3 regions of the Streptomyces venetus genome follow, and region 3 is predicted to be linked to each of the others. Evidence: predicted binding sites of a transcription regulator. Region 3 holds the regulator's gene; each other region holds the start of a gene.
What was found. Region 3 encodes HrcA, which represses chaperone genes, less so after heat shock. Its sites were predicted from a motif close to TTNGCACTCNGNNNNNCNGAGTGCNAA; they were not measured.
Positions count from the first base shown of each region.

Region 1: a site for HrcA is predicted at 7,125-7,151, ahead of groL (chaperonin GroEL). Genes of this name have one in related genera too.
Region 2: a site for HrcA is predicted at 2,002-2,028, ahead of groES (co-chaperone GroES). Genes of this name have one in related genera too.

Region 1 covers NZ_BAABET010000005.1:466,933-476,864, forward strand. The annotation lists gene ABEA82_RS19215 (MurR/RpiR family transcriptional regulator) at 1-23, shown strand, start outside; gene murQ (N-acetylmuramic acid 6-phosphate etherase) at 70-1,011, shown strand; gene ABEA82_RS19225 (MerR family transcriptional regulator) at 1,075-1,878, opposite strand; gene ABEA82_RS19230 (VOC family protein) at 1,871-2,407, opposite strand; gene ABEA82_RS19235 (hypothetical protein) at 2,474-3,115, opposite strand; gene ABEA82_RS19240 (hypothetical protein) at 3,332-3,904, shown strand; gene ABEA82_RS19245 (NADH:flavin oxidoreductase) at 4,031-5,158, opposite strand; gene groL (chaperonin GroEL) at 5,341-6,963, opposite strand; gene ABEA82_RS19255 (cold-shock protein) at 7,296-7,499, opposite strand; gene ABEA82_RS19260 (ubiquitin-like small modifier protein 1) at 7,948-8,223, opposite strand; gene thrC (threonine synthase) at 8,310-9,596, opposite strand; SAM riboswitch class I at 9,615-9,770, opposite strand; gene ABEA82_RS19270 (glucosyl-3-phosphoglycerate synthase) at 9,926-9,932, shown strand, end outside.
Region 2 covers NZ_BAABET010000002.1:718,153-728,084, reverse strand. The annotation lists gene ABEA82_RS08160 (THUMP-like domain-containing protein) at 1-859, opposite strand, end outside; gene ABEA82_RS08155 (polysaccharide deacetylase family protein) at 1,023-1,958, shown strand; gene groES (co-chaperone GroES) at 2,128-2,436, shown strand; gene groL (chaperonin GroEL) at 2,552-4,177, shown strand; gene ABEA82_RS08140 (hypothetical protein) at 4,318-5,370, shown strand; gene ABEA82_RS08135 (hypothetical protein) at 5,571-5,864, shown strand; gene ABEA82_RS08130 (ester cyclase) at 5,940-6,647, opposite strand; gene ABEA82_RS08125 (SDR family NAD(P)-dependent oxidoreductase) at 6,800-7,573, opposite strand; gene ABEA82_RS08120 (MOSC domain-containing protein) at 7,668-8,336, opposite strand; gene ABEA82_RS08115 (LysR family transcriptional regulator) at 8,417-9,313, shown strand; gene ABEA82_RS08110 (WhiB family transcriptional regulator) at 9,384-9,713, opposite strand.
Region 3 covers NZ_BAABET010000001.1:527,468-537,399, reverse strand. The annotation lists gene ABEA82_RS02370 (SpoIIE family protein phosphatase) at 1-826, shown strand, start outside; gene hemW (radical SAM family heme chaperone HemW) at 889-2,121, shown strand; gene ABEA82_RS02360 (DUF3097 domain-containing protein) at 2,328-3,128, opposite strand; gene ABEA82_RS02355 (MBL fold metallo-hydrolase) at 3,160-3,891, opposite strand; gene hrcA (heat-inducible transcriptional repressor HrcA) at 4,063-5,079, shown strand; gene dnaJ (molecular chaperone DnaJ) at 5,079-6,215, shown strand; gene ABEA82_RS02340 (nitronate monooxygenase) at 6,316-7,389, shown strand; gene ABEA82_RS02335 (16S rRNA (uracil(1498)-N(3))-methyltransferase) at 7,386-8,126, shown strand; gene ABEA82_RS02330 (VOC family protein) at 8,143-8,535, shown strand; gene ABEA82_RS02325 (hypothetical protein) at 8,630-9,139, shown strand; gene ABEA82_RS02320 (S41 family peptidase) at 9,185-9,932, shown strand, end outside.

The DNA of each region.
Region 1 (9,932 bases), on a different contig from region 3:
TGGCCCACCGGCACCGTTCCTGAGGCCGCCGCCCCGCCCAGCACCGGAAAGACACGGAAAGAGCCGTCCATGACCTCCACCTCCGACCCCCGCGCCCCCCGCGACCTCAGAACCGAGCTGGAGTCCCTCACCACCGAGGCCTTCCGGCCCGAACTCGCGGACATCGACCGGCTGCCCACGCTCGACATCGCGCGGCTGATGAACGGCGAGGACGCCACCGTGGCCGGGGCGGTCGCGGCGCGGCTGCTGGAGATCGCCGCCGCGATCGACGCCGTGGCGGAGCGGATGGCCCGGGGCGGCCGCCTGGTCTACGCGGGCGCCGGTACGGCGGGCCGGCTGGGTGTCCTGGACGCCTCCGAGTGCCCGCCCACCTTCAACACCGACCCGTCCCGGGTGGTCGGTCTGATCGCGGGCGGTCCGTCCGCCATGGTCACCTCGGTCGAGGGCGCGGAGGACTCCCGGGAACTGGCCCGGGCCGACCTGGACGGCCTCGGCCTGGCCCCGGCCGACACGGTGGTCGGCATCTCCGCCTCCGGCCGCACCCCGTACGCCATCGGCGCCGTCGAGCACGCCCGCGAGCACGGCGCCCTCACCGTCGGCCTCGCCTGCAACGCCGCCAGCCCCCTCGCGGCCGCCGCCGACCACGGCATCGAGATCGTCGTGGGTCCCGAACTGCTCACCGGTTCCACCCGCCTGAAGGCGGGCACGGCACAGAAGCTCGTCCTCAACATGATCTCGACGATCACGATGATCCGCCTGGGCAAGACGTACGGGAACCTGATGGTCGACGTCCGCGCCTCCAACGACAAACTCCGCGCCCGCTCCCACCGCATCGTCGCCCTCGCGACCGGAGCCGACGACAAGGAGATCGAGGAGGCCCTCACCGCCACCGACGGCGAGGTGAAGAACGCGATCCTGACGATCCTGGCCGACGTGGACGGCCCGACGGCGGCGCGGCTGCTGGAGGAATCCGGCGGGCATCTGCGGGCGGCCCTGGCGGCGGCCGGCTGACTCGGCCGGTCCCGGCGAAGCGGCTGTTCCGGCGGAGCGGCCGGCCCCGCGTTCCTGGGCGCTCTACTGCCAGGTCGCGGTGTCGGGGTCGATGCCGTGGGCGCGCGCACTGGCGTCGACGATGCGACGGAACCACGTGGCGAGGCCGGGGCGGATGCCGTCGTAGTGGGCGGCGAATCCCGGATCGGCCTCGTACCTGCGCGCGAGGCAGACCTGCATCTCCCTGCTGAGGGGGAAGTACGAAGCGAACACCTCGCGGTGCCGCTCGACGAGCCGATCCGCTTCCGGGCTGCCCGGTGTGACGCCGGCGTCCATCGCGTCCCCGAGTGCGCGGTCGACGCCGGCCACCGCGTCGGTGACGGCCCGCCATTCCTCCGGACCGCGAGAGGCGGAGCGTTCGGCGTACTGCTGCCACTGCGTCGTGTCTCCGTAGCGCTGACGGGCTTGGGCGGGCCAGTCCGCGTTCCACTCGGGGCCGAAGAGCGCGGCCTGCTGCTCGGCGGTCAGCAGCAGGCCGCGCTCATGGGCGTCGATCATCCGGTCCAGCCCGGCGCTGAGCTGCTGGAGGCGCTCGATCCGTTCGGCGACCTGGCGGCGCTGCGCCCGCAACGCGCTCGGCACGTCCGCGGTCGAGTCGTCCAGGATGGCCCCGATCTTGTCCAGGCCGAGACCGATCTCCCGGTAGACGACGATGCGGTGCAGGCGTTCCAGATCACCCGTGGTGTAGAGCCGGTATCCGGCAGCGGTGCGCAGTGACGGTCGCGCCAGACCGATCTCGTCCCAGTGGTGCAGCGCGCGGACCGTCACGCCCAGCAGCGCCGAGACCTGACCGACGGTCAGGCCGTCGACGTCAGTGACTTCAGGCATGCTCCTCATTGTCGCCGCGACCGACGCCCGGTGGGGTGATGCCGACTGCTTCAAGGTCCTTCGCCTCCTGGCCGGCCGGATCGACGACCCTCGCCGCGGTGAAGACGATCCGTGCGTTCTCGGGGGTGATCACCTCCACGTCGCGGGTGGTCCAGGGGGTGTCCCGTGGACCGTCGACCGAGTCCGGCCGCAGCGCACGACAGGCCTCGGCGATGGAGTCGACCTGGTCGAGCACGCACGCGAAACTGACGCTCATCGCGGGTGCCCGCTCCGGAACGCTCTCCGCCGAGACGAGGAGTACGTCCTGGAACGCCCACCGGCGCAGGTGCACCACCGTGCCGGGGATGCTGAACAGCTGGAAGAACCCCAGCCCACCAGCCCAGAAGTCCGCCGAGGCCGCCAGATCGGTCGTGGGGATCGTCACGAACGCGGGCATCCCGTAGATGCCGCGGAACGGCTCCGGCGCGACCGCGTCGGGGCCGGGAGGGGGCACGGGACTCATCTCGAACGCGTTGTAGTAGTCGCTCATGCACCCCACCTTCCGGCCTCACGCAGCGTGAGGGTCAAGCCGGTTCGTGGAGCTGGTTCCGGGACCTCAGCCCCGGCGGCGCTGCCCGGCGTAGAAGGTGCCCGCGGCGACGAGCAGCGTCAGTGCGGCGCTGACCGCGAGCGTGATCTCGGTGGTGTTCCGCTGGTCGGGGCTGTCGGGCAGCCTGGGGTCGAGCAGCCCGAGGGGATCCTTGAGGATCTCGACGCGGTCGCCAGGCCGTGCCTGCCCGAAGCAGTTCTCCTGCTGGGACACCTCGTACGTCTTCCGGTCCCCGCCGAGCTCCCGAAGCGTGCAGAACATGTCCGGCCCGCGCCGCTGGTCCCGGTCGGCCACCCGGGTCACCACGGCGTCGACGGGCTCTCCGACGGCCTTCATGTACCCCTCGTACGCGGCGGGCCCGGCGAACAGCATCAGCGCGAAGCCGCCGAAGGAGACGAGCGTCGCCGCCCCGGCCCGGTGCCAGGATCCCCCGACGACACAGGCGGCGACCGCGATGGTCGCCAGCGCGACGACCACGCCGAGCCACGTCGCCCACTGCGCGAGCACGGAACCGAGCAGCAGCAGCGCCGGCACCAGCACGGCCCACAGCGCGGAACTGACGGCTTTGCGCCCACCGGACGGGACCGGCCCCGAAGTCCCCGTCCCTCCTGCGCCGTCGGCCGCCACAGCCGTGCTGGACGCGCTCATGTCCCGGGTCCCCCTGGTCACTCGGACGTTCGATGGCGCCCGCCACGATATACAACGCGGTCCGCGCCCCGGCTCACCGCAACCGCGCGAGCGTGCGGTCCCGCCGGAACGCCAGTTCCCGGGCAACGGCCCGGCCCGCCGCCACGCCGGCTGCTCGGACGGGTCGTCACGGTTCGCGGCTCCGGTGACGGCCTTCTCGTGGTCGACAATGGACGTATGAACCACGCCCAGCTCACCGCCCTAGGCCGTGCCCTCCGTCTTCTCGGGGAGCACGGCGAAGCTCTGGGGTCCGACACCCCGGACGCCAAGCTGCACGAGGTCAAGGCGGATCTGAAGCGGGCCTTGGAGCTGCTGGAGGAGAGCGTCACGGCCGCCAAGCCCACGACACGCTGCCCCGAGCATCCGAACGGCCCCGTCGACAAGGGCGCTCCCGACCTCTGTCTGCTGTGCGAGACGCGGCGCCGGGCCGCCCGCCGGGACGAGTTCAACGGGCCCGGCCCGAACCCCGAGCAGCCCGTCGAACCCGTGCAGTCCCGTTACGGCGTGCGAGGCGACCGCCCCCAGCCCCAGCAGCGCTGGCTGGCGGAGCTGTGGAACGGCCAGGCCTGGCAGTTGTGCGGCACCCCGCGCCGGGACCGCCGGGAGGCCGAGCTGTTCATCGCCGCGCAGCGCCGTGCGCCCCGGGCCGCGATGGCGTACCGGCTGGTGCACGAGTTCACCGACTACGAGGTGCTGCGGGTGTGGGGGACGCCGGTGCGGGTCGACATCGAGCCGATGGGCAACCTGTAGCGCGCCGCCGTTCCCGGGGGCCTGCCGGGTCGGTCGCACCGGCGGTCGGCCGGACCACCGGTGCGGGACTCCTCGGAGGAACCGCCCGTCACGGGCGGAACCCGGTCGTCGTCATGGATTCCGGGGTCAGCTGAGGGACTTCAGCGCCGCCGCGTCGTACGGCGCCAGCTCCTCGAAGCGGCCGTCGAGCACCTTCTGGGCCCACTGCGGGTCCTGGAGCAGCGCCCGGCCGACGGCGACCATGTCGAACTCGTCGCGCTCGAAGCGGTCGAGGAGGTTGTCGAGGTCGCCGACCTCGGCGCCCTGGCCCTGGAAGGCCTTGAGGAAGTCACCGTTCAGGCCGACCGAGCCGACGGTGATGGTGGGCTTGCCGGTGAGCTTCTTGGTCCAGCCCGCGAGATTGAGGTCGGAGCCGTCGAACTCGGGGACCCAGTAACGGCGGGTGGAGGCGTGGAAGGCGTCGACGCCGGCCGCCGCGAGCGGGGTCAGGATGGCCTCCAGCTCCTCGGGGGTCTCGGCGAGACGGGCGTCGTAGGCCTCCTGCTTCCACTGGGAGTAGCGGAAGATGACGGGGAAGTCGGCGGAGACGCTCTCGCGGACGGCCGCGACGATCTCCTCCGAGAACTTGGCGCGGGCGACCCGGTCACCGCCGTAGGCGTCGGTGCGGCGGTTGGTGCCCTCCCAGAGGAACTGGTCGAGCAGGTAGCCGTGGGCGCCGTGGAGCTCCACGCCGTCGAAGCCGATGCGCTCGGCGGCGGCCGCGGCCTCGGCGAACGCGCCGATGACGGCGTCGATGTCGGCCTGGGTCATGGCCTTGCCGGTGGGCTCCGTAGCGCCGATGCGCAGCCCGGAGGGGCCGACGGCGGGGGCGTCCGCGACCGGCGGCTCGCCCTGGTTGCGGACCATGCCGATGTGCCACAGCTGGGGCACGATCGTGCCGCCCGCCGCGTGCACGGCCTCGGCGACCTTCGCCCAGCCCGCGAGCTGCTCCTCACCGTGGAAGCGGGGGACGCGGTCGCTCTGGCCGGCCGAGTCGTGGCCGACGTAGGTGCCCTCGGTGACGATCAGGCCGACTCCGGCGGCGGCGCGGCGCGCGTAGTACGACAGCACGTCCTCACCCGGGACGCCGCCCGGGGAGAACATGCGGGTCATCGGTGCCATCACGATCCGGTTCGGGACGGTCAGACCGCCCAGCGAAACGGGCCGGGACAGGATCTCGGCGGCGCGGGATGCGGCGGAGGCAGAGACAGTCACGTGGGGACTCCTCGGGAGGTACCGGTCAGTATGTGCATACGCATTGGATGCACATTCCAACAGCCCCGCCCCGCCACGGCATCCCGCCCGTGCTGTGATCCCGCACACGCCCGAGGGCGGCACCCCCTGTCGGAACAGGGGGTGCCGCCCTCGGCAAGGACGTTGATCAGCCGTCAGGCGGATCAGAAGTCCATGTCACCGCCCGGCATGCCGCCGCCGGCGGGCGCGGCGGCCTTCTCCGGCTTGTCGGCGATGACGGCCTCGGTGGTGAGGAACAGCGCGGCGATGGAGGCGGCGTTCTGCAGCGCGGAACGGGTCACCTTCGCCGGGTCGATGATGCCCTCGGCGATCATGTCGACGTACTCACCGGTCGCGGCGTTCAGGCCGTGGCCGACGGTGAGGTTGCGGACCTTCTCCACGACGACGCCGCCCTCGAGACCACCGTTGACGGCGATCTGCTTCAGCGGGGCCTCCAGCGCGAGCTTCACGGCGTTGGCGCCGGTCGCCTCGTCACCGTCGAGCTCCAGCTTCTCGAAGACCTGGGAGGCCTGGAGCAGGGCCACGCCACCACCGGCGACGATGCCCTCCTCGACGGCCGCCTTGGCGTTGCGCACGGCGTCCTCGATGCGGTGCTTGCGCTCCTTGAGCTCCACCTCGGTGGCGGCACCGGCCTTGATGACCGCGACACCGCCGGCGAGCTTCGCCAGGCGCTCCTGCAGCTTCTCGCGGTCGTAGTCCGAGTCGCTGTTCTCGATCTCGGCGCGGATCTGGTTGACGCGGCCCTGGACCTGGTCGGCGGAGCCGGCACCGTCGACGATGGTCGTCTCGTCCTTGGTGATGACCACCTTGCGGGCCTTGCCCAGCAGGTCGAGCGTGGCGTTCTCCAGCTTGAGGCCGACCTCCTCGGAGATCACCTCGCCGCCGGTGAGGATGCCGATGTCCTGCAGCATCGCCTTGCGGCGGTCGCCGAAGCCCGGGGCCTTGACGGCGACGGACTTGAAGGTGCCGCGGATCTTGTTGACGACCAGGGTCGACAGGGCCTCGCCCTCGACGTCCTCGGCGATGATCAGCAGCGGCTTGCCCGACTGCATGACCTTCTCCAGGAGCGGGAGCAGGTCCTTGACGTTCGAGATCTTGGAGTTCGCGATCAGGATGTACGGGTCGTCGAGGACGGCCTCCATACGCTCCATGTCGGTGGCGAAGTACGCCGAGATGTAGCCCTTGTCGAAGCGCATACCCTCGGTGAGCTCCAGCTCCAGACCGAAGGTCTGGGACTCCTCGACGGTGATGACGCCTTCCTTGCCGACCTTGTCCATGGCCTCGGCGATGAGCTCGCCGATCTGGGTGTCGGCGGCGGAGATGGAGGCCGTGGAGGCGATCTGCTCCTTGGTCTCGACGTCCTTCGCCTGCTCCAGCAGGGCGGCGGAGACGGCCTCGACGGCACGCTCGATACCGCGCTTCAGGGCCATCGGGTTGGCGCCGGCGGCTACGTTGCGCAGACCCTCCTTGACCAGGGCCTGGGCGAGAACGGTCGCGGTGGTCGTACCGTCACCGGCGACGTCGTCCGTCTTCTTGGCGACTTCCTTGACCAGCTCGGCGCCGATCTTCTCGTACGGGTCCTCGAGCTCGATCTCCTTGGCGATGGACACACCATCGTTGGTGATCGTGGGGGCGCCCCACTTCTTCTCGAGGACGACGTTGCGGCCCTTGGGGCCGAGCGTCACCTTGACGGCGTCCGCGAGCTGGTTCATGCCGCGCTCGAGGCCGCGCCGCGCCTCCTCGTCGAACGCGATGATCTTGGCCATGTGAAGTGGTCCCTCCAGGACTGGGGGTGATTACTTCGGACCGCGCCCGCGCCCGCGACGGACGGCTCGCCAGCCTCGTGGTTCCTTCCCACCCGGCCTGCGGGCCTCACCGACCCGGTCCTTACGTTGTCACTCTCACCTTCAGAGTGCTAACGCAATGATTAGCACTCGGGCATGGCGAGTGCAAGCGCCTCCCGTGGATCGGGCGGGGCCGTCAGCCACCCGCGAACACCGCCCGGCAGCCCTTTCGAACAGGCCGAAGGGCCCGTACCCCGGGGGGTACGGGCCCTTCAGAGAAGACCTGCCGCTTGCGGTCTGTCGTGGTCGCGCGTTCAGGCAGCCACGCGAACCATGTCGGCCTGTGGGCCCTTCTGGCCCTGCGAGATCTCGAACTCGACCCGCTGGCCCTCTTCAAGGGTGCGGTACCCGTCCATCTGGATCGCGCTGTAGTGGACGAAAACATCCGCACCACCGTCGACCGCGATGAAGCCGTACCCCTTCTCCGCGTTGAACCACTTGACGGTGCCCTGAGCCATGCCTAACTCCCCTATTACTGGCCCTTGCACAGACCCGCACTTCGCGGATCCGGGTCAGACCTCACCCCCCACGGATTGGGGGCGTGCGCCGGAACGCGTCGACCGCGGCTGAATGTATCTGTCCAACTGCCGTCTGCAACAGGTCAATCGGACGAGAATTCCGGACGCGCGGCATCCGGAATGTGGGGAGAATTCGTGTGACTTCAGGGCAAGTCGGGCCACACAAAGGGAACAAAAGCCGCGAAAGACACTCACACTTTGGCTACATCTTGTCGGGCGCGCGGCAGGAATTCAGGGCTCACGATCACGAGATCGGGAGCGTGTTCCCCAACTGTACCGCGCTCAACCACACAGAATTGCCCCCTCCGCTTCTCTCACGGAGGGGGCAATTCGATGAACTCTCGGTAACCGGCGTTACTCCGGGTAACAATCAAGCCGGTCGGCCGGTTCAGCCACCGGCGACCGCCGGGATGATCGACACGCCGGCACCGTCCGGCGTCGCCGTCTCAAGACCCTGCTCGAACCGCACGTCGTCGTCGTTCACGTACACGTTGACGAACCGCCGCAGCTTGCCCTGGTCGTCCAGGACGCGGGCGGCGATCCCGGTGTGGTTCTTCTCGAGATCGGCGATGACCTCCCCGAGGGTCGCCCCGTCGGCGGACACCTCGGCCTGACCGCCGGTGTAGGTACGCAGGATGGTGGGGATGCGGACGGTGACGCTCATGACTTCAAAACCTCCAGTTGGGAATCGCCCTCAGGGGCGCGGGGAACTGCGCGACCAGCCCCCCACCGGCCCGCAGCGAACAACGATCAGACGAGCCCGGCATCCCGGAACGAGTCCAGGTTGGGCCGAATGGTCGCAGTCAGCCCCGTGCCCGCCACCGCGTCCAGCGTCTTCAGACCATCCCCGGTGTTGAGCACGACAGTGGTCTTGGTGGGGTCGAGCACCCCGTTCTCGATCAACTTGCGCGCAACACCCACCGTCACACCCCCGGCCGTCTCCGCGAAGATCCCCTCGGTCCGCGCGAGCAGCTTGATCGCATCCACGACCTGCTCGTCGTTCACGTCCTCCACCGCACCACCCGTACGGCGCGCGATGTCCAGCACGTACGGCCCGTCCGCCGGGTTGCCGATCGCCAGGGACTTGGCGATGGTGTCCGGCTTCTGCGGGCGGACCACGTCGTGCCCGGCCTTGAACGCCGTCGACACCGGCGAACAGCCGAGCGCCTGCGCACCGAAGATCTTGTACGGCTTGTCCTCGACCAGCCCGAGCTTGATCAGCTCCTGAAGACCCTTGTCGATCTTCGTGAGCTGCGAGCCGGAGGCGATCGGCACGACCAGCTGGTCCGGGAGCTGCCAGCCGAGCTGCTCGCAGATCTCGTACGCGAGGGTCTTCGACCCCTCCGCGTAGTACGGACGCAGGTTGACGTTGACGAAGCCCCAGCCCTCGCCGGCCGGGTCCCCGATGAGCTCCGAGCAGAAGCGGTTCACGTCGTCGTAGTTGCCCTCGATGCCGACGAGCTCGCCGCCGTAGACCGCGGCCATGACGACCTTGCCCTGCTCCAGGTCGTGCGGGATGAACACGCAGGAGCGGAAGCCGGCGCGGGCCGCCGCCGCGCCCACCGCGCCGGCGAGGTTGCCGGTGGAGGAGCAGGACAGCGTGGTGAAGCCGAAGGCGCGGGCGGCCTCCAGGGCCTGGGCGACGACGCGGTCCTTGAAGGAGTGCGTCGGGTTGCCGGAGTCGTCCTTGACGAAGAGCTTGCCCGCGTCGACGCCGAGCTCGCGCGCCAGGTTGTCGGCCTTGACGAGCTGGGTCCAGCCCGGGTTGATGTTCGGCTTGTCCGCCACGTCGGCCGGGACCGGCAGCAGCGGGGCGTAGCGCCAGATGTTCGCGGGGCCCGCCTCGATGCGCTTGCGGAGCTCTTCGGTGTCGTAGGCCGAGAAGTCGTAGGCGATCTCCAGCGGGCCGAAACACTCCTCGCATGCGAAGACCGGGCCGAGGGGCACGCGGTGGCCGCACTCGCGGCAGCTCAGGGCGGCGGCGGGGCCGAGGTCGACGGTGGTGTTCGTGGTGCTTGCAACAGTCTGCGCAGCCATATGAGGCGAGGCCCTTTCTCCTCATCTTCCTCACGACGCATCTCGCCGTGAGACGGATTTGGCACCTTCCCTAGTCGGGAGCCTCGCGAAGTGGTCGCCAGTGACCTACGAGTACCGACTGGAGGGTTGCCGGGGCTTCATCGGGCCGTTTCCCTCTGCCCCTCTGGATGAGCTGTATGTGGTTGTAAACAGCGGTTGACCCCGGACATGCGTTGGTCACCCGCGTTGTTCAAGACTGTAACCGACGACCAGGACAGTTGAGATAGTCGTCCGAACCGCGAGATGGATCACAGGTCCGTCCCGCCGAGAGAACCCAGAGGAGCGCCACGGTGCTGG
Region 2 (9,932 bases), on a different contig from region 3:
CCTCGGCGACCAGATGGGCGCGGATGACGGCGCCGTCGGGCTCGTAGAGGTACCGGCCGGGCGGGCGGACGTCAGGGTCGGGCAGGCCCCGGGAGAGCAGGGTGCGCGGGCCCGGCAGCAGGGTGGCCCGGACCGCCCCCGGCTCGGTGCCGAACCACAGCACGGCCTCCTTCACGTCACCGCCGTCGGAGATCCACTCGGCCCCGGCGTCCTCGGGGACCGCCTCGTGCGGGATGCCGGGGGCGATCTTCAGCGCGGCGGCACGGGGGGCGCGGCGCGCGGCGGACACCGCCCAGGACAGCGGCGGCGAGTACGCCTCCGGGTCGAAGATCCGGCCGCGTCCGCCACGCCTGGCGGGGTCGACGAACACGGCGTCGTACCCGGCCGTGTCCACCTCCGCGACATCGGCCTCCCGCACCTCGATCAGCCCGGCCAGCCCCAGCGCGTCGGCGTTCGCCCGCGCCGCCGCGGCCGTCAGCGGGTCCCGGTCCACGGCCAGCACCCGGATCCCGGCCCGGGCCAGCGCGATCGCGTCGCCCCCGATGCCGCAGCACAGGTCGGCGACCGAGGTCACGCCCAGGTCCGCGAACCGCCGCGCCCGGTAGGCCGCCACACTCGCCCGGGTCGACTGCTCCACCCCGTTCGGCGTGAAGAACATCCGCCCCGCGTCCTCGGCCCCGAACTTCACCACCGCCCGCTGCCGCAGCCGCGCCTGGCCGAGCGCCGCCGACACCAGCTCCGCGGGGTGCTCCCGCCGCAACCGGGTCGCGACGGCCAGTTCCCGCGCCGGGTCGGTGTCCCGCACCTCCTCGAGGAGGGCACGGCCTTCGGGGGTGAGGAGGAGGGCGAGGTCGTTCACCGGTTCATTGTCGGCCACGGCGCCGTGAGGGAAGTCTGTGGGCCAGTCGGTGGAAGGTGTGCCGCCGGTCGCGGTGTCGGAGCAGCTCCGAGCCGGCCGGCTGCGAGGATCCGGCACCATGCGAGCAGTCGTACAAAATGACAAAAGGCGGGCATTTGGCGGTGTGCGGATCGGTCTCACCGTGCTCGCCCTCGCCGCCATCGCCTCGGGCTGCACGCAGGACGCGGGCGAGCGGATCACTCCGGCCGGCGGCCAGCAGCCCCTCGACGCGCCCGCCGCCCAGGCGCTCGATTCCTATGCCTCCAGGCTGCGCGCCGCGCACGCCGTCCGGGTCGCAGCCGCGCGACGCTGGGGCCTCAAGAAGGTCCCGCTGAGCGCCCCGCCGGCCCCCGCGAAGAAGCCGAGGATCAAAACCCGCAAGGGCTTCGAGGTGACAGGCCACCGGAGGCTGAACCTCCCGCCCGTCTTCACCACCATCCCCACCCGGGACAAGGTCGTCTTCCTCACCATCGACGACGGCGTCGAGAAGGACCCGGAGTTCCTGCGGATGATGGACGACCTGAAGATCCCGTACAGCGCCTTCCTCAGCGGCTTGCTGGTCAAGGACGACTACCGCTACTTCAAGAAGATGCAGAACCGGGGGGTGGCCCTGAACAATCACACCGTCCGGCACCGCTACCTGCCGGGCCTGACGTACCGCGGGCAGCGGCGCGAGATCTGCAGCATGCAGCGGTACCTCGAGCTGCGCTACGGCTCCCGCCCCACCCTCTTCCGTCCGCCCTACGGCAACTACGACAGGGCGACCCTGCGCGCCGCCAAGTCCTGCGGCATCGCGTACGTGCCCCTGTGGGCCGAAGAGGTCTTCGTCGACCACTGGGAGTACCGCGAGGGCGACGGGAAACTGCGCCCGGGCGACATCGTGCTCACCCACTTCCGGGGGCGCCAGCAGTGGAAGGGCACCATGCCGGACATGATCCGCCGCTTCCTGAACAGGGTCACGGCCGACGGGTACGCGGTGGGGCGACTGGAGGACTACCTGGGAGACCCCGAAGGGCCGCCTCCCGGAGGATCGCCTGGCCGACGCGCCGTCGGTAATTAGCAGTCCGCTTGACCGAGTGCTAATCACGGTCATAGTCTCGGCTCTGGCACTCCCCCTAGGAGAGTGCCAACACAGCGACGGGCAGGTCCGGCACCCGCGACGACGGATCCACCTGGTCGCCACCTCAGACAGTTAACCCCGTGAGATCTCCGAAGGGGGAGGTCGGATCGTGACGACCACCAGCTCCAAGGTTGCCATCAAGCCGCTCGAGGACCGCATCGTGGTCCAGCCGCTCGACGCCGAGCAGACCACCGCCTCTGGCCTGGTCATCCCGGACACCGCCAAGGAGAAGCCCCAGGAGGGCGTCGTCCTGGCCGTGGGCCCGGGCCGCTTCGAGGACGGTAACCGTCTTCCGCTCGACGTCTCCGTCGGCGATGTCGTGCTCTACAGCAAGTACGGCGGCACCGAGGTGAAGTACAACGGCGAGGAGTACCTCGTCCTCTCGGCCCGCGACGTGCTCGCGATCGTCGAGAAGTAATTCACCCAAGCACATTGCTTTGAGCTGCGCCCCTGGCCCCCGCGATCGACAAGAAGCCGGGCGTCCAGGGGCGCAGTGCCGTTAACCCAGATTCCGGAAGAGGGCTCACGCTCCCATGGCGAAGATCCTGAAGTTCGACGAGGACGCCCGTCGCGCCCTCGAGCGCGGCGTCAACAAGCTTGCCGACACGGTCAAGGTGACGATCGGCCCCAAGGGCCGCAACGTCGTCATCGACAAGAAGTTCGGCGCTCCCACCATCACCAACGACGGTGTGACCATCGCCCGCGAGGTCGAGGTCGAGGACCCGTACGAGAACCTCGGTGCCCAGCTGGTCAAGGAGGTGGCGACCAAGACCAACGACATCGCGGGTGACGGTACGACCACCGCGACCGTGCTCGCCCAGGCGCTCGTACGCGAGGGCCTGAAGAACGTCGCCGCCGGTGCCTCCCCGGCCGCCCTGAAGAAGGGCATCGACGCCGCCGTCGCCGCCGTCTCCGAGGACCTGCTCGCGTCGGCCCGCCCGATCGACGAGAAGTCCGACATCGCCGCCGTCGCCGCGCTGTCCGCCCAGGACCAGCAGGTCGGCGAGCTCATCGCCGAGGCGATGGACAAGGTCGGCAAGGACGGTGTCATCACCGTCGAGGAGTCCAACACCTTCGGTCTGGAGCTGGACTTCACCGAGGGCATGGCCTTCGACAAGGGCTACCTGTCGCCGTACTTCGTGACGGACCAGGAGCGCATGGAAGCCGTCCTGGACGACCCGTACATCCTCATCACGCAGGGCAAGATCTCCGCCATCGCGGACCTGCTGCCGCTGCTGGAGAAGGTCATCCAGGCCAACGCCTCCAAGCCGCTGCTGATCATCGCCGAGGACGTCGACGGCGAGGCGCTGTCCACCCTCGTGGTGAACAAGATCCGCGGCACCTTCAACGCCGTCGCGGTGAAGGCCCCCGGCTTCGGCGACCGCCGCAAGGCGATGCTGCAGGACCTGGCCGTCCTCACCGGCGCCACGGTCGTCTCCGAGGAGGTCGGCCTCAAGCTCGACCAGGTCGGTCTGGACGTCCTCGGCTCCGCCCGCCGCGTCACCGTCACCAAGGACGACACCACGGTCGTCGACGGCGCCGGCAACAAGGACGACGTGCAGGGCCGCGTCGCCCAGATCAAGGCCGAGATCGAGTCCACCGACTCCGACTGGGACCGCGAGAAGCTCCAGGAGCGCCTCGCGAAGCTGGCCGGCGGCGTGTGCGTCATCCGCGTGGGTGCCGCCACCGAGGTCGAGCTCAAGGAGCGCAAGCACCGTCTGGAGGACGCCATCTCCGCGACCCGCGCCGCGGTCGAGGAGGGCATCGTCTCCGGTGGTGGCTCCGCGCTCGTCCACGCCGTGAAGGTCCTCGAGGGCAACCTCGGCAAGACCGGCGACGAGGCCACCGGTGTCGCGGTCGTCCGCCGCGCCGCCGTCGAGCCGCTGCGCTGGATCGCCGAGAACGCCGGCCTCGAGGGTTACGTCATCACCTCCAAGGTCGCCGAGCTGGAGAAGGGCCAGGGCTTCAACGCCGCCACCGGCGAGTACGGCGACCTGGTCAAGGCCGGCGTCATCGACCCGGTCAAGGTCACCCGCTCCGCCCTGGAGAACGCCGCCTCCATCGCCTCCCTCCTCCTCACGACCGAGACCCTGGTCGTCGAGAAGAAGGAAGAGGAGGAGCCGGCCGCCGCGGGCCACGGCCACGGCCACGCCCACTGACGACCAAGGTCGCCAGAGCCTGAGTGAGGGCCCGGCACCCCGGAAACGGGGTGCCGGGCCCTCACCGTTTCCCTCCACCGGGCAGGGAACCGCGGCGGCGTTCGGCGGCCTCCTAGGCACCGGAGCAGAAGGGGGATGCGATGAGCCAGGTGCACTACGAGGAACGGTCCAGGAATCCGCTGGCGCGCACCGCGGAACTCACCGAGGACCGGCTGCGCAGAGGCGGCCGGACCACACCGCTGGACGAGCTGAACCTCGCCGCCATGGCCGAGGCGTATCTGCGCGGACGCTGGCTCGGCGGCGGTGGCGCCGAACGCCCCGTGGAGTCACTGCCCCAGGGCCCGGGCGTCGTCCCGGTCACCCGTGTCACCGGCACGACCACGCCCCTGAAGGTGCGCCGGACCGCCGACTTCGCCCACGCGCTCGGCGAACTGGCCGTGCGCAGGTGCGGCGGGCCCGAGCATGTGGCCGCCCTCGCCGCACGGGCGCAGGCGGAGGGCGTGCCGCTGTGGATCGCCCGGCGGTACGCGCCGGGGCCCGCGGGCCGGATCGCCGTCGCCGTGGACCGGCGCCTGGTCCGCGTGGACGTCTGGGGCCCGGGCGCCCCCGCCGTGCGGCTGCGGGCGCCGTACGGCTACCGCCCCGACACCGGCGACCGGACGGGCGGCCTGGTCATGACCGTCGGTGACCTCGCCGCACGGCTCGAACTCCGCAAGAAGATGCGCAAGTCCAAGAGCAGGGTCGAGATCCGCCTGCCCGACCGGCGGTGGACACTGGGCCGGGAGAACGCGGAGAGCTCGTGGCTGCTGCGCGACGACCGGCGGGTCGCGCTGCTGACCCGCCCCTCGCGGTGGCCCGGCCCCCCGCCCGGCACGGTGCTGCTGCCGCTGGCCGACGTCCACCACGAGAGCCCCGACCCCCTGGACGCCGTGATGGCCCACGCGGTCGCGGTGTCCTTCGGCCTCGGCGACACCACGGGCCTGGCCAGGTTCCGCGCCGTGAACTCCCGCCGGGACTCGGGCGACGACCTCTGGGACCGCCCCTGGTTCAGCAACCTCGGCAGGGACCGCGACGACAACGAACCCGGCGGCGGCGACGGCTGGGGCAGCGACGGCGGGGACGGCGGCGACGGAGGCGGGGGCGGAGACGGCGGTGGCGGAGGCGACGGAGGTGGCGGTGGCGGTGGCGACTAGCCGCCGAGCGGCCGCACCGCTCGGCGGCTAGTCGCCGGGCGGCCGCACCGCTCGCGCCTCCTGAGACCTTCGCCCGGCGGCTGCGAGCCGCACCGGTAGAGCCTCCGCGTCCTGACACCCGGCACGGCGTCACCGTGTGGGAGGACATTCCGTACCGGCAGGCCGCCGACAGCCACTGCGGCCGCTCGTAAGATGCCTGGATGCCCAAGCCGACACGGACGAGCCGCCGCACGTGGGCTGTCGCGTGGGTGGTGCTGTGCGCGGCCGGCCTCGCCGCGACCGCCGGACTGAACGCCTCCTCCGCACCGGACCCGCAGCCCGAGAAGCCCGTCAGCGCCGAGTGCGCCGAGTACGTCGCGAACATCGACAGGCAACTGGCCGAGGCCGAGCAGGAAGGCGGGGGAGACCAAGCGCTGGCCTTCTCCCGAGTCCAGGGCGGCACCGGGGAGGACTGCAACGACGAGCTCCGCGACCACCTCCTGGGACATCGATGAGCCGCGGCGCACGGCGGCATCGGTGTGCCCGCACCGTCGTGGCCCGGGGCGGCTGAGCGAAGGAACGCCGTGCGGTCACAGCTCCAGCGGGTCCAGCGCCCCCAGCTGCTGCATCAGGCCCAGCCGGTCGTACTCCCACCAGCCCTCGGCGATCTTCCCGTCCGGCGTGCACCGGTGGACCGTCGTCCCGGTCATGGTGACGTCCTTCCCGGTCGGCGGAATCCCGAGGAAGTCGCCCTTGTGGTGGCCCTTCCAGGACCAGCGGGTGCACACCCGGTCCTCCTGGGCGACCTGGTCCTCGATCGTGAACGAGAAGTCGAACCCGCCCCGCCACACCTCCACCTCGCGCCGCAGCGCGTCCAGCCCGATGACGTCCTGCGGGTTGGCGGGGTCGTGGTCGTGGTAGTCCTCGATGAACACGTCGTTGAACGGGGGCGCGTCGCCCTGCCCGGCCGCGAGCTCGAAGAACCTGCGCGCGGTGGCCGCGTACAGCTGCTCGTCGCGCACCACGTCCAGATCCGTGAAGGTCGGCTCGCCGTCGCAGAGCGCCACCATCTCCCGGAAGATCCGGTCGGTCTCGGGAAGCCCGGAGTTGCGCATCGCCTCCTCGTACGAGGGGAACTCCACGATCTCCACGACGTGCGACGCGTCCGCCCGGTCCTTCGCCACCACGCTGTGCATCGCGGTCCGCTTGCCCTTGGTCTGCTCGACCCACCTGTCCATCAGCCGGTTCATCTCGTCGAGCCGACTGGTCCTGCATTCGATGAGCTGTACGAAGGTCATGACCTCGCCTCCGGCCCCCCTGGGTCCGGCTGAACAGCACCATTGTCCCAACGGGGGCCGCTCGTCGCCTCTCGGGCCTCCGGCGCCGGGACGCTCCGGGCGGCCGGGCAAGCGGGCGGGAACCCGCCGACCCGACGGCCTTCGCAAGAGCCCTACTGCGGCCCGTACTTCCGCCCCGTCCGCGACGAGATGGCCCCGAGCATCCCCCGCGGCACCAGCTTCGTCGCCCCCATCAGCGCCTTGTACCGCGGGTCCGGGATCGACAGCGTCTTGCCCCGGGCCAGGTCGTGCAGCGCGGCCGTCACCAGCTTGTCCGCGTCGAGCCACATCCAGCCCGGGATGTTGTCCGTGCCCATGCCGGCCCGCTCGTGGAACTCGGTGCGCACGAAGCCGGGGCACAGCGCCATCAGCCGCACCCCGCTGCCGGCCAGGTCGCGTGCGGCGCCCTGGGTGAACTGCACGACCCAGGCCTTGGACGCGCCGTAGGTGCCGCGGGGGACGAACGCGGCCACCGAGGCGACGTTGACGACCCCGCCCCGGCCGCGCTCGCGCATCGCCTCGGTCGCCGCCGAGGTCAGCCGCAGCACCGCCTCGCAGTGCACCTTCAGCATCCGCAACTCGTCGGCCATGGACACGTCGAGATAGCGGCCCTTGTTGCCGAAGCCGGCGTTGTTGACCAGGAGGTCGACGGGGTTCCTGCGGTCGCCGAGCCGGTCGGCCACCGCCTCGATGCCCTTGTCCTCGGCCAGGTCGGCCGTCAGCACCTCCGCCTCGATGCCGTGCCGGTCGTGCAGTTCGGTCGCCTGTTCCCGCAGCCGCTTGGTGTCGCGGGCCACCAGGACGAGGTTGTGCCCGTCGGCCGCCAGTCGCCGCGCGAACGCGGCCCCGATGCCTGCCGTCGATCCCGTAATCAGAGCCGTTGTCATGGCGCAAGATTAGTGACCTGGACCGGGTGCGTCCGCTTCCGATCAGGGGCTTCCACGGTGAAGGGTCCGTGGAGACGGGCGCGGTGAGCCGCTGTCAGGCCCCGTGCTTCGCCACGTACTCCCGTGCCTGCCGCAGCACCTCCGGGTGCAGTGCGCCGCCCGCGGGCAGCAGGCGCGGCAGCAGCGTCCGCTCGACGGTCACCGCCCGGAACTGGAGAGCCACCGTCACGTCGTGGTCCGGCCGGTGGGCGATCTCGACCAAGTCGCCCGCCCGGATCTCCCCGGGCTCGATCACCCGCAGATACGCCCCCGGCGCGCCCCGCCGCGTGAACCGCTTCACCCAGCCCTTCTCGTCCAGGTGGCCCTGGAACGTGCGGCACGGGATCCGGCCGCTGGTGACCTCCAGCAGCACCGTCGGCCCGACGCGCCAGCGCTCGCCGATCCGCGCGCCGGACACGTCGAGGCCCTCGGTCGTGAGGTTCTCGCCGAACGCCCCGTGCGCCAGCGACCGGCCCAGCTCGTGCTCCCACTCGTCCAGGTCCTCGCGCGCCATCGCGTACACCGCCTGGTCGTCGCCGCCGTGGTGCTCCAGCTTGCACACCGCGTCCCCGGCCAGCCCGCTTCCCCCGACGCCCTTGGGCCCGGGCGGCGCCACCCGCACCGGCCCGTCCACCGGCTGCTTGTCGATCCCGGTCACGCCCGCCGGGTTGTCCGTGTACGGCACGGCCTTGGCACGGCCCAGATTCACTGACAGAAGCCTCATGGCCGCACGGTAAGGGAGCGACCCCCAAAGCGTCGACGCATTATCCGGAGAGGGGTCAAAGGGTCGCTTATCCTCGAAGGGTGATCGAAGCTCGTCATCTCCGTGTCCTGCGCGCCGTCGCCGCCACCGGCTCCTTCTCCGCCGCCGGGCGTGAACTGGGCTGCACCCAGCCCGCCGTCAGCCAGCAGATGAAGGCCCTGGAGGCCTCGGTCGGCACCCCTCTGCTGATCCGCACGGGACGCGAGATGCGCCTGACCCAGGCCGGTGAGGCCCTGGTGCGGCACGCCGCCGGGATCCTCGCCGGGCTCACGGCCGCGGAGGAGGAGGTCGCCGCCATCGCCGGGCTGCGCGCGGGACGGGTCCGGCTCGTCTCCTTCCCCAGCGGCAGCTCCACCCTCGTACCGACGGCCCTCGCCGCCCTGCGCGACGCCCACCCCGGCACCCGCGTCTTCCTGGAGGAAGCCGAGCCGCCCGCCTCGGTCGGGATGCTGCGCGAGGGTGACTGCGACGTGGCGCTGGCCTTCCGCTACGAGGGGGCGGCGGGCGCCGAGGAGTGGGACGACCTCGTCGTACGGCCGCTGCTGGCGGACCGGCTCGTCGCCCTCGTGCCGGAACGGCACCGGCTGGCGGAGGCGCGGTCCGTCGCCATCGGCGAACTCGCGCGGGAGCCGTGGATCGCCGGCTGCCCGCGCTGCCGCGGTCAGCTGGTCGAGGTGTGCGCGGCGGCCGGCTTCACTCCGCGCATCGACTTCGCGACCGACGACTACCCGGCGGTCGCCGGCCTGGTCGGAGCGGGTCTGGGCGTGGCCGTCCTCCCCCAGCTGGCCGTCGAGTCCGTACGGCCGCGGGGTGTGCGGACCGTGACGCTGGAGCCGGCGGTGCGGCGGGAGATCGTGGCGCTGACCCTGCCCGACCTCGCGCAGGTCCCGGCGGTGGCGGCGACGCTCGACCAGCTGGCACGGGCAGCGAGCCGCTGACGGCGGCGGACCCGCTGCCGGGAACCAGAGGACACGCGTGCCTCCCTGCCCCCTGCGCAGAAACGTTCCTTCAGTTGTTCGAGGAGGCGTGCCCGCTGGATGTCGACGCCGACACCAGCCGGTTGCGCGCCCGCCCCATGAGCTCTTCGCGCTCGTCCTCGGTCAGCCCGCCCCACACGCCGTACGGCTCACGCACCGCCAGCGCGTGGGCAGCGCACTCGGCGCGTACCGGGCACCTCATGCAGACCTCTTTGGCCGAGTTCTCGCGAGCACTCCGAGCCGCACCGCGTTCGCCCTCCGGATGGAAGAAGAGCGAGCTGTCCACCCCGCGACAGGCAGCCAGCAGCTGCCAGTCCCACAGGTCCGCGTTCGGTCCGGGAAGGCGGGAGAAATCTGCCATTACGTGACCCCTTGTAGCCGTTCTGGGCGGATCCGGTGTCCACGACCGTACAACTACGATCTAAGGAGATGAAAATATGACTCATTGCGAATCTAGCTCCAGACACTGGCAAAGCGGAAGAAAAGGGTCTGAATGGGGCATAGGTTGTGATGAAAGTTCGAGGGTCTGCTGTGCATATCTGCACCGTGTCCGTCCCCTCACGTAGAGTGCCGAAGATGG
Region 3 (9,932 bases):
CGCCATCGGCGCCGCCCGGCAGTACGCCCGCCAGGCCACCATCAGCGCCGTCCTGCAACGCGGACTGCTGCCCGGCGCCGTGGCCGAGATCCCCGGGGTGCGCAGCGCCCTCGTCTACGAGCCGTGCGACAAGGGCGGGCCCAGCGGCGACTTCTACGACCTGTTCCCGGCCGGCGACGGCCGTTGGTGCTTCGCCGTCGGCGACGTCCAGGGCAAGGGCCCCGAGGCGGCCGTCGTGATCGGCCTGGCCCGGCCCTGGCTGCGGCTGCTGGCCCGGGAGGGCTACCGGGTCGCCGACGTCCTGGACCGCCTCAACCAGCTCCTGCTCGACGACGCCACGGAGGCCGCGGACGCCGCGGCCCGGGCGCTGGTGGCGGCCGGCGCCCGGCCGACCCCGCCCGGCGACGGCCCCCAGACGCGCTTCCTGTCCCTGCTCTACGGCGAGCTGGTCCCCTTCGACGGCGGTGTCCGCTGCACCGTCGCCTCCGCCGGGCACCCGCTGCCCCTGCTGCTCGGCGCGGGCGGTGAGGTCCACACCGCCGCGCAGCCGCAGACCCTCCTGGGCGTCGTCGAGGACGCCACGTACACCAGCGACACCTTCGAGCTGCTCTCCGGCGACACGCTCCTGTGCGTCACCGACGGTGTCACCGAGCGCCGCTCCGGCTCCCGCCAGTTCGACGACGAGGACGGGCTCGCGGCGGCACTGGCCGGGTGCGCCGGGCTGGACGCCGAGCTGATAGCCGAGCGCATCAAACGGCTGGTGCACGAGTTCGGGGCGCGGCCCCCGGCGGACGATCTGGCGCTGCTGGTGCTCCAGGCGGACTGAGCGGACTGAGCGGGCCGAGTGCGGAGGGGGAGCGACCGCGCGGGTGCTGGACAATGGAAGGCATGCCTTCCGCACTCCCCGACGGCGAGCCCGTCCCCGACGACGGCGCACTGCCCGCGTCCGCACTCGCCGGGGCCGCCGACCGCCCGCTCGGGTTCTACCTGCACGTTCCGTACTGCGCGACCCGCTGCGGCTACTGCGATTTCAACACCTACACGGCGACCGAGCTGCGCGGCACCGGCGGTGTGCTCGCCTCCCGCGACAACTACGCCGAGACGCTGGTCGAGGAGGTCCGCCTGGCCCGGAAGGTGCTGGGTGACGACCCGCGGCCCGTCCGCACCGTGTTCGTCGGCGGGGGGACGCCGACGCTGCTGGACGCCGGTGATCTCGTACGGATGCTGGGCGCGATCCGCGACGAGTTCGGGCTGGCGCCGGATGCCGAGATCACGACCGAGGCGAACCCGGAATCGGTGGATCCGGCGTATCTGGCCGCGCTGCGGGAGGGCGGGTTCAACCGGATCTCGTTCGGGATGCAGAGTGCCAGGCAGCACGTGCTGAAGGTGCTGGACCGTACGCACACGCCGGGGCGGCCCGAGCGCTGCGTGGCGGAGGCGCGGGCGGCGGGCTTCGAGCACGTGAACCTGGATCTGATCTACGGCACGCCGGGGGAGAGCGACGACGACTGGCGGGCCTCGCTGGAGGCGGCGATCGGGGCCGGGCCCGATCACGTCAGCGCGTACGCCCTGATCGTGGAGGAGGGTACGCAGCTGGCCCGCCGGATCCGCCGGGGCGAGGTGCCGATGACGGACGACGATGTGCATGCCGACCGGTATCTGATCGCCGAGGAGACGCTCTCGGCGGCGGGCTTCGAGTGGTACGAGGTGTCGAACTGGGCGACCTCGGAGGCGGGGCGCTGTCTGCACAACGAGCTGTACTGGCGGGGGGCCGACTGGTGGGGGGCCGGGCCGGGGGCGCACAGCCATGTGGGGGGCGTGCGGTGGTGGAACGTCAAGCACCCGGGGGCTTATGCGGGGGCGCTGGCGGCGGGGCGGTCGCCGGGGGCCGGGCGTGAGGTGCTGGCGGAGGAGGATCGGCGGGTGGAGCGGATTCTGCTGGAGCTTCGGCTTCGGGAGGGGGTGCCGCTGTCGCTGCTGCGGGAGGAGGGGGTGGCTGCCTCGCGCAGGGCGTTGTCGGAGGGGCTTCTTCAGGCCGGGCCGTACGAGGAGGGGCGGGCTGTGCTGACGTTGCGGGGGCGGTTGCTGGCGGACGGGGTTGTGCGAGACCTGGTGGACTGAGGTGCTCGGGGTCGGGGCTGGGGGCGGGGGGTTGCGCAGCCCGGCGTAGCGGGGTACCGCTGCGCCCACCCGTGCCGCCCCTAGCGGCACGACTGCCCGCAGCTAGGCCGCGTTGCGGGGTGCCGCTGCGCCCACCCTCCCCCAAGCTCTCGGCTTCGCTCGAGCAGGGGGGACCCCCATCGCCCCAGCGGCACGACTGCCCGCAGCTAAGTCGTTACGAAGTCGATCAGTTCTTCTACTCTGCCCAGGAGCTGCGGTTCCAGGTCCTTGTACGAGTGCACTGCCGACAGGATGCGCTGCCAGGCCGCGCCCGTGTTCTCCGGCCAGCCCAGGGCCCGGCACACGCCCGTCTTCCAGTCCTGGCCGCGGGGGACGCGGGGCCAGGCGTCGATGCCGAGGGACGACGGCTTCACCGCCTCCCAGATGTCGATGTACGGGTGGCCGACGACCAGCGCGTGCTCGCTCGTCACCGACTCGGCGATGCGCCACTCCTTGCTGCCCGGGACCAGGTGGTCGACCAGCACGCCGAGGCGGGCGTCCGGGCCGGGGGCGAAGGACTCGACGATCGAGGGCAGGTCGTCGACGCCCTCCAGATACTCCACCACCACGCCCTCGACGCGCAGGTCGTCGCCCCACACCTTCTCGACCAGCTCGGCGTCGTGCCGGCCCTCGACGTAGATGCGGCCGGCGCGGGCCACGCGTGCGCGGGCGCCGGGGACGGCGACCGATCCGGAGGCCGTGCGCGTCGGACGCGCGGGACCGCCCGACGACGGCCGCACCAGCGTCACCACCTTGCCCTCCAGCAGGAACCCGCGCGGCTCCATCGGGAACACCCGGTGCTTGCCGAAGCGGTCCTCCAGCGTCACCGTGCCGGCCTCGCAGCGGATCACCGCCCCGCAGAACCCGGTCCCCGGCTCCTCGACCACCAGGCCCGGCTCCGCCGGAACCTCGGGCACCGGCGTCGGCTTCTTCCACGGCGGGGTCAGATCGGCGGAGTACTGGCGCATTCGGATGACGATAGGAGAAGGCGTACCGCGATCACCGCGACACGCCGAAACGCGCCGCCAGCGCGTCCCGTTGCTCCCGCACGAACGCCGCGTCCACCACCGCTCCGTGACCGGGCACGTACAGCGCGTCCTCGCCGCCGAGGGCGAGCAGCCGGTCGAGGGCGGCAGGCCACTGCGACGGCACCGCGTCCGGACCCGCCTGAGGCTCGCCCGACTCCTCGACCAGGTCGCCGCAGAACACCACCTCCGGATCGCCCGGCACCAGCACCGCCAGATCGTGCGCGGTGTGCCCCGGGCCGACGTTCGCCAGCAGCACCTGCCGGCCGCCGCCCAGGTCGAGCGTCCACTCGCCGGAGACCAGGTGGCCGGGCGGGACCAGCCGCTCCGCCGCCTCCTGGGCCGTGGGCGCCGCCAGGCCCTGGCGCACCCCGTCCGCGCGCAGTTCCTCGCGGTCCCGCGCCCGTGCCAGCAGCGCGTCCACGCCCACCGCGCCGAACACCTCGGTGTCCGGCAGCGCCGCGGCGCCGAAGACATGGTCGAAGTGCGGGTGGGTCAGCGCGAGATGCGTCACACGCTGGCCGGTGAGCGCCCGCGCCTGCGCGCCCAGTTTCGCGCCCTCGGCGAGGCTCGACCCCGCGTCGATCATGAGGACCGCCCCCTCACCGGCGACCAGCCCGATCGTGCAGTCCCACACCGGGAGCCGGCACCGCCCCACACCGGCGGCCACGCGCTCCCAGCCAAGCTCTTCCCAAGTCACCGTCATACGGCGACGCTAGCGGTGGCACCCGCTGCGGGCACGACAGCGCGCGACCAGCCTTGCCGGGGGTGTACCCCACCGCCGTACACTGGGCCGGGGAAAGCTGGCACTCGCACGCGCAGAGTGCCAGGCTCGACAGGCAGGACAACGGGCGGACGACTTCTGGAGGTGTGCGCGATGCTCAGTGAACGCAGGCTTCAGGTGCTGCGCGCCATCGTCCAGGACTACGTCGGCACCGAGGAGCCGGTGGGCTCCAAGGCCCTCACCGAGCGGCACAGCCTCGGCGTCTCCCCGGCCACCGTCCGCAACGACATGGCGGCCCTGGAGGACGAGGGGTACATCGCCCAGCCGCACACCAGCGCCGGGCGCATCCCCACCGACAAGGGCTACCGGCTGTTCGTGGACAAGCTGGCCGGGGTCAAGCCGATGACCGCGCCCGAGCGGCGCGCGATCCAGAACTTCCTCGAGGGCGCCGTCGACCTCGACGACGTCGTGGCGCGTACGGTACGGCTGCTCGCCCAGCTCACACGGCAGGTCGCCGTCGTGCAGTACCCGTCGCTGACCCGGTCGACCGTGCGGCACGTGGAGTTGCTCTCCCTCGCGCCCGCGCGGCTGATGCTCGTGCTGATCACGGACACCGGGCGGGTCGAGCAGCGCGTCGTCGACTGCGCGGCCCCGTTCGGCGAGGCCTCGCTCGCGGACCTCCGGGCGCGGCTCAACAGCCGCGTGGCGAACCGCCGTTTCGCGGATGTGCCGAGTTTGGTGGAGGATCTCCCCGAGGCGTTCGAGCACGAGGACCGGGGTACGGTCTCGATGGTGCTCTCCACGCTTCTGGAGACGCTCGTCGAGGAGAACGAGGAGCGGCTGATGATCGGCGGCACCGCCAATCTCACTCGCTTCGGGCATGATTTTCCCCTCACGATCCGGCCGGTGCTGGAGGCGCTGGAGGAGCAGGTCGTGCTCCTCAAGCTGCTCGGCGAGGCGAAGGATCCGGGCGTGACCGTACGTATCGGTCATGAGAACGCCCACGAAGGACTCAACTCCACGTCCGTCGTGTCGGTCGGCTACGGTTCGGGCGGCGAGGCTGTCGCCAAGCTCGGCGTGGTCGGACCGACCCGCATGGACTACCCGGGAACGATGGGAGCGGTACGCGCAGTGGCACGGTACGTCGGACAGATCCTGGCGGAGTCGTAGTGGCCACGGACTACTACGCCGTACTCGGCGTGCGCCGCGACGCGTCGCAGGAAGAGATCAAGAAGGCCTTCCGGCGGCTCGCACGCGAGCTGCATCCGGACGTCAACCCCGATCCGAAGACCCAGGAGCGGTTCAAGGAGATCAACGCCGCTTACGAGGTGCTGTCGGACCCGCAGAAGAAGCAGGTCTACGACCTCGGCGGCGACCCGCTCTCGCAGGCCGGAGGCGGCGGCGCGGGCGGCTTCGGAGCCGGTGGCTTCGGGAACTTCTCGGACATCATGGACGCGTTCTTCGGCACGGCGTCGCAGCGCGGTCCGCGCTCGCGCACCCGCCGGGGCCAGGACGCGATGATCCGTATCGAGGTGGAGCTCGACGAGGCGGCCTTCGGCACGACGAAGGACATCCAGGTCGACACGGCGGTCGTCTGCAACACCTGTAGCGGTGAGGGCGCGGCGCCGGGCACCTCCGCTCAGACGTGTGACATGTGCCGCGGCCGCGGTGAGGTGTCCCAGGTCACCCGGTCCTTCCTCGGCCAGGTCATGACCTCGCGGCCCTGCCCGCAGTGCCAGGGCTTCGGCACGGTGGTCCCGACCCCGTGCCCGGAGTGCGCCGGCGACGGCCGGGTCCGCTCCCGTCGTACGCTCACCGTCAAGATCCCGGCCGGTGTCGACAACGGCACGCGGATCCAGCTCGCCGGTGAGGGCGAGGTCGGGCCGGGCGGTGGTCCGGCGGGCGACCTGTACGTGGAGATCCACGAACTCCCGCACTCCACCTTCCAGCGGCGCGGCGACGACCTGCACTGCACGGTGACGATCCCCATGACGGCGGCGGCCCTCGGCACGAAGGTGCCGCTGGAGACGCTCGACGGCATGGAGGAGGTCGACATCCGCCCGGGCACCCAGTCCGGCCAGTCGATCCCGCTGCACGGCCGGGGCGTCACCCACCTGCGGGGCGGCGGACGCGGCGACCTCATCGTCCACGTCGAGGTCCAGACCCCGACCAAGCTCGACCCCGAACAGGAACGCCTGCTCCGCGAGCTCTCCAAGCTCCGCGGCGAGGAACGGCCCACGGGGCAGTTCCAGCCCGGGCAGCAGGGGCTGTTCTCGCGGTTGAAGGACGCGTTCAACGGGCGCTGACGAGGCTCGCCCAGGGGATCGGCGAGTGGCCTTCCCTCTGGTCTATGCCACACGGCAGGCCGGTTTCGGAGTTGTTCGGAGGACGTGACAACATGCGGTCATGTCCTCCGCGCTGACCGATCTCTTCCCGCACCCGATCGTGCAGGCCCCCATGGCGGGCGGAGTCTCCCTGCCGCGGCTCGCCGCCGCCGTGTGCGAGGCGGGCGGGCTCGGGTTCCTCGCCGCCGGGTACAAGACCGCCGACGGGATGTACGAGGAGATCAAGCAGCTCCGGTCCCTCACGAACAGGCCGTTCGGCGTGAACCTCTTCATGCCGCAGCCGGAGTACGCCGACCCCGCCGCCGTCGACGTCTACGCCCACCAGCTGGCCGGCGAGGCCTCCTGGTACGAGGCGGAGCTCGGCGATCCCGAGAGCGGCCGTGACGACGGTTACGAGACCAAGCTCGCGGTGCTGCGCGACAACCCCGTGCCCGTGGTGTCGTTCCACTTCGGCGCCCCGAGCCGGGAGGTCGTCGACGCCCTGCACCGGGTCGGCACCTTCGTCCTGGCCGCCGCCACCACCCCCGACGAGGCCCGGGCCGTCGAGCGCTCGGGCGCGGACGCGGTCATCGCGCAGGGCGTCGAGGCCGGCGGCCATCAGGGCACGCACCGGGACGTCCCCGAGACGGACGGCTCCGGTATCGGACTGCTGTCCCTGGTCGCCCAGGTCCGGGAGGCCGTGAGCATCCCGATCGTCGCCGCCGGCGGCATCATGCGCGGCGGCCAGATCGCCGCGGTGCTCGCGGCGGGCGCGAGCGCGGCGCAGCTCGGCACCGCGTTCCTCGCGACGTCCGAGTCGGGCGCGAACGCCCTGCACAAGCAGGCGCTGACCAACCCCCTGTTCGTCCGTACGGAGTTGACCCGGGCCTTCTCGGGCCGCCCGGCGCGCGGCCTCGTCAACCGTTTCCTGCGCGAGCACGGACCGTACGCGCCCGCCGCCTACCCCGAGATCCACCACCTCACCTCGCCGCTGCGCAAGGCCGCCGCCAAGGCGGGCGACGCGCAGGGCATGGCGCTGTGGGCCGGGCAGGGACACCGGATGGCGCGGGAGCTGCCCGCGGGGCAGCTGGTGGAGGTGCTGGCCGGTGAACTCGCGGCGGCCAGGTCGGCGTTGGCGGGCGGGGGCGTTCGATGACAGCTCCGGTCTTCGTGGTCGAGCACTTCGACGCGGGCGGCGGCGGCCGCTACGTCCTCGAAGGGCCGGAAGGGCGGCACGCCGTCTCCGTGAAGCGGCTGCGCCCCGGCGAGGACGTCGTCCTCACGGACGGGGCCGGGCGCTGGGCGGACTGCGTGGTGCTCGACACCGAGGGCAAGGACCGGCTGATCGTCCAGCTGGACTCGGTGACCGAGGAGCCGCCGGAGGAGCCCCGGGTCACCGTCGTCCAGGCCCTGCCCAAGGGCGACCGCGGGGAACTGGCCGTGGAGACCATGACCGAGGTCGGCGTCGACACGATCGTGCCGTGGGCGGCGGCGCGCTGCATCACGCAGTGGAAGGGCGACCGCGGCCTGAAGGCACTGGGCAAGTGGCGGGCGACGGCGCGGGAGGCCGGGAAGCAGTCCCGCAGGGTGCGCTTCCCCGAGGTCACGGAGGCGGCGACGACCAAGCAGGTCGCCGCGCTGCTGGCCGGAGCCGACTTCGCCGCCGTGCTCCACGAGAGCGGGGACGAGCCGCTGGCGACCGCCGAACTGCCGTCGTCCGGCGAGATCGTGCTGGTCGTGGGGCCCGAAGGGGGCGTGGCGCCGGAGGAGTTGGCACTGTTCGAGGGGGCCGGGGCGAAGCCGTACCGCCTCGGGCGCAGTGTGCTGCGCACATCGACCGCCGGGACCGCGGCCGCGGCCGTGCTCCTGGCTCGGACCGGCCGCTGGTCCTGACCACCTCGGAGGCACCGTGGAACTCGCCCAGGTACGACTGCTCGTGAACGACTTCGCCGCCTGCTACCGCTTCTACGACGAGGTGCTCGGCCTCAAGCCGCAGTCGGGCGCCGTGGACGGCCCCTACGAGAAGTTCAGCCCCACGGTGGGCTCCGCCGGGATCGCGTTGCAGGACCGGTCCATGATGGCCGGCGTGCTCGGCGAGCTGGGCGACGAGGCGGCCGGCCACCGCTCCCTGGTGGTCCTGCGCGTGGACGCCCTGAACGCCTACTGCGAGGAGATCACCCGACGCGGCGCCAGGATCCTCCACGGCCCCGCCCCGATGACGGACCGCATGCGCGTGGCCCATCTCAAGGACCCCGAGGGCAACTTGGTGGAGCTCCAGGAGTGGCTGCTGCTGCGCACCTGACGCCTTTGCGCCCTACCGCACCGCCCTCGTCGGTGGCAGGCTGCCCTCCATGGGGGCTTCGAGGAGGGTCCGGAGGGGCACGCGCGGTCGGCGGATGGCTCTGGCGGCGACGTTCGCGGTCGTCGCCGTGGGCGGCGCGGTCGCCTGCGAACCCGGCGCCATCAGCTCCGCCTCCGTCGCCTACACCACCGACGAGACCGTCACCAAGGAACTCAACCGCCAGAAGGCGGGCGTGCGTTGGCTCACCTGCACCGCCTCCTACGGCGAGGGCGGCACGAGCGCGAAGTCGACGCCCTCCGCGAGCCGGCGGACCGTCGCCACCGTCGACTGCGAGGGCGAGACGGAGGACGGCAAGGACATCACCGTCGACGGCGAGGTGACCCACGCCGTGGACGGTGCCTGTGTGCGCGGGAACATCACCGCCAAGGTGGACGGCAAGGTGTGGTTCGAGGTCGACGGGCTCGGCGACTGCGACAGCACCAGCCCCCCGCCCGTGGGCGGAGGACCCTCGAACGGGCAGCCCGGCCCCACCGTCACGGTGACCGTCACCCAGACCATCTGGTGCGACCGGTACCCGGACTGCCGCCCCGTCGAGGGCAAGTGATCCGAACCCTGTCCCCACGACGCCGTCCTTGCATAGGGTGATCAGGTGACATCGCCCGCATACCTCCGGTTCCCCCATGTGCACGGCGACCTGGTCGCCTTCACCGCCGAGGACGACGTGTGGCTCGCGCCACTCGACGGCGGCCGGGCCTGGCGGGTCAGCGCCGACAACGTGCCGGTGACCCAGCCCCGCATCTCGCCCGACGGCACCACCGTCGCCTGGACCTCCACCCGCGACGGCGCCCCCGAGGTGCACATCGCCCCGGTCGACGGCGGCCCCGCCAGGCGGCTGACGTACTGGGGCGGTGTGAAGACCCGGGTGTGCGGCTGGACCCCGGACGGCGAGGTCCTGGTGATCAGCACCCAGGGCCAGGCGAGCCTGCGCCGCACCTGGGCGCGTGCCGTCCCGCTCGACGGCGGCCCGGCCACCACCCTGCCGTACGGGCCGGTGGGGGACGTCGCCTTCGGGCCGCACCCGGTGCTCCTGTCCGCGCCGATGGGCCGCGAGGCCGCCTGGTGGAAGCGGTACCGCGGCGGCACGGCCGGCAAGCTGTGGATCGACCGCGACGGCGACGGGGAGTTCGTACGGCTCCACGAGGAGCTCGACGGGAACATCGAGTACCCGCTGTGGGTGGGAGAGAGGATCGCGTTCCTCTCCGACCACGAGGGGACCGGCGCGCTGTACTCCTCCCTCGCCGACGGGTCCGACCTGCGCAGGCACACGCCGCTCGACGGTTTCTACGCCCGGCACGCCGCCGGCGACGGCACCCGGGTCGTCTACGCCAGCGCCGGTG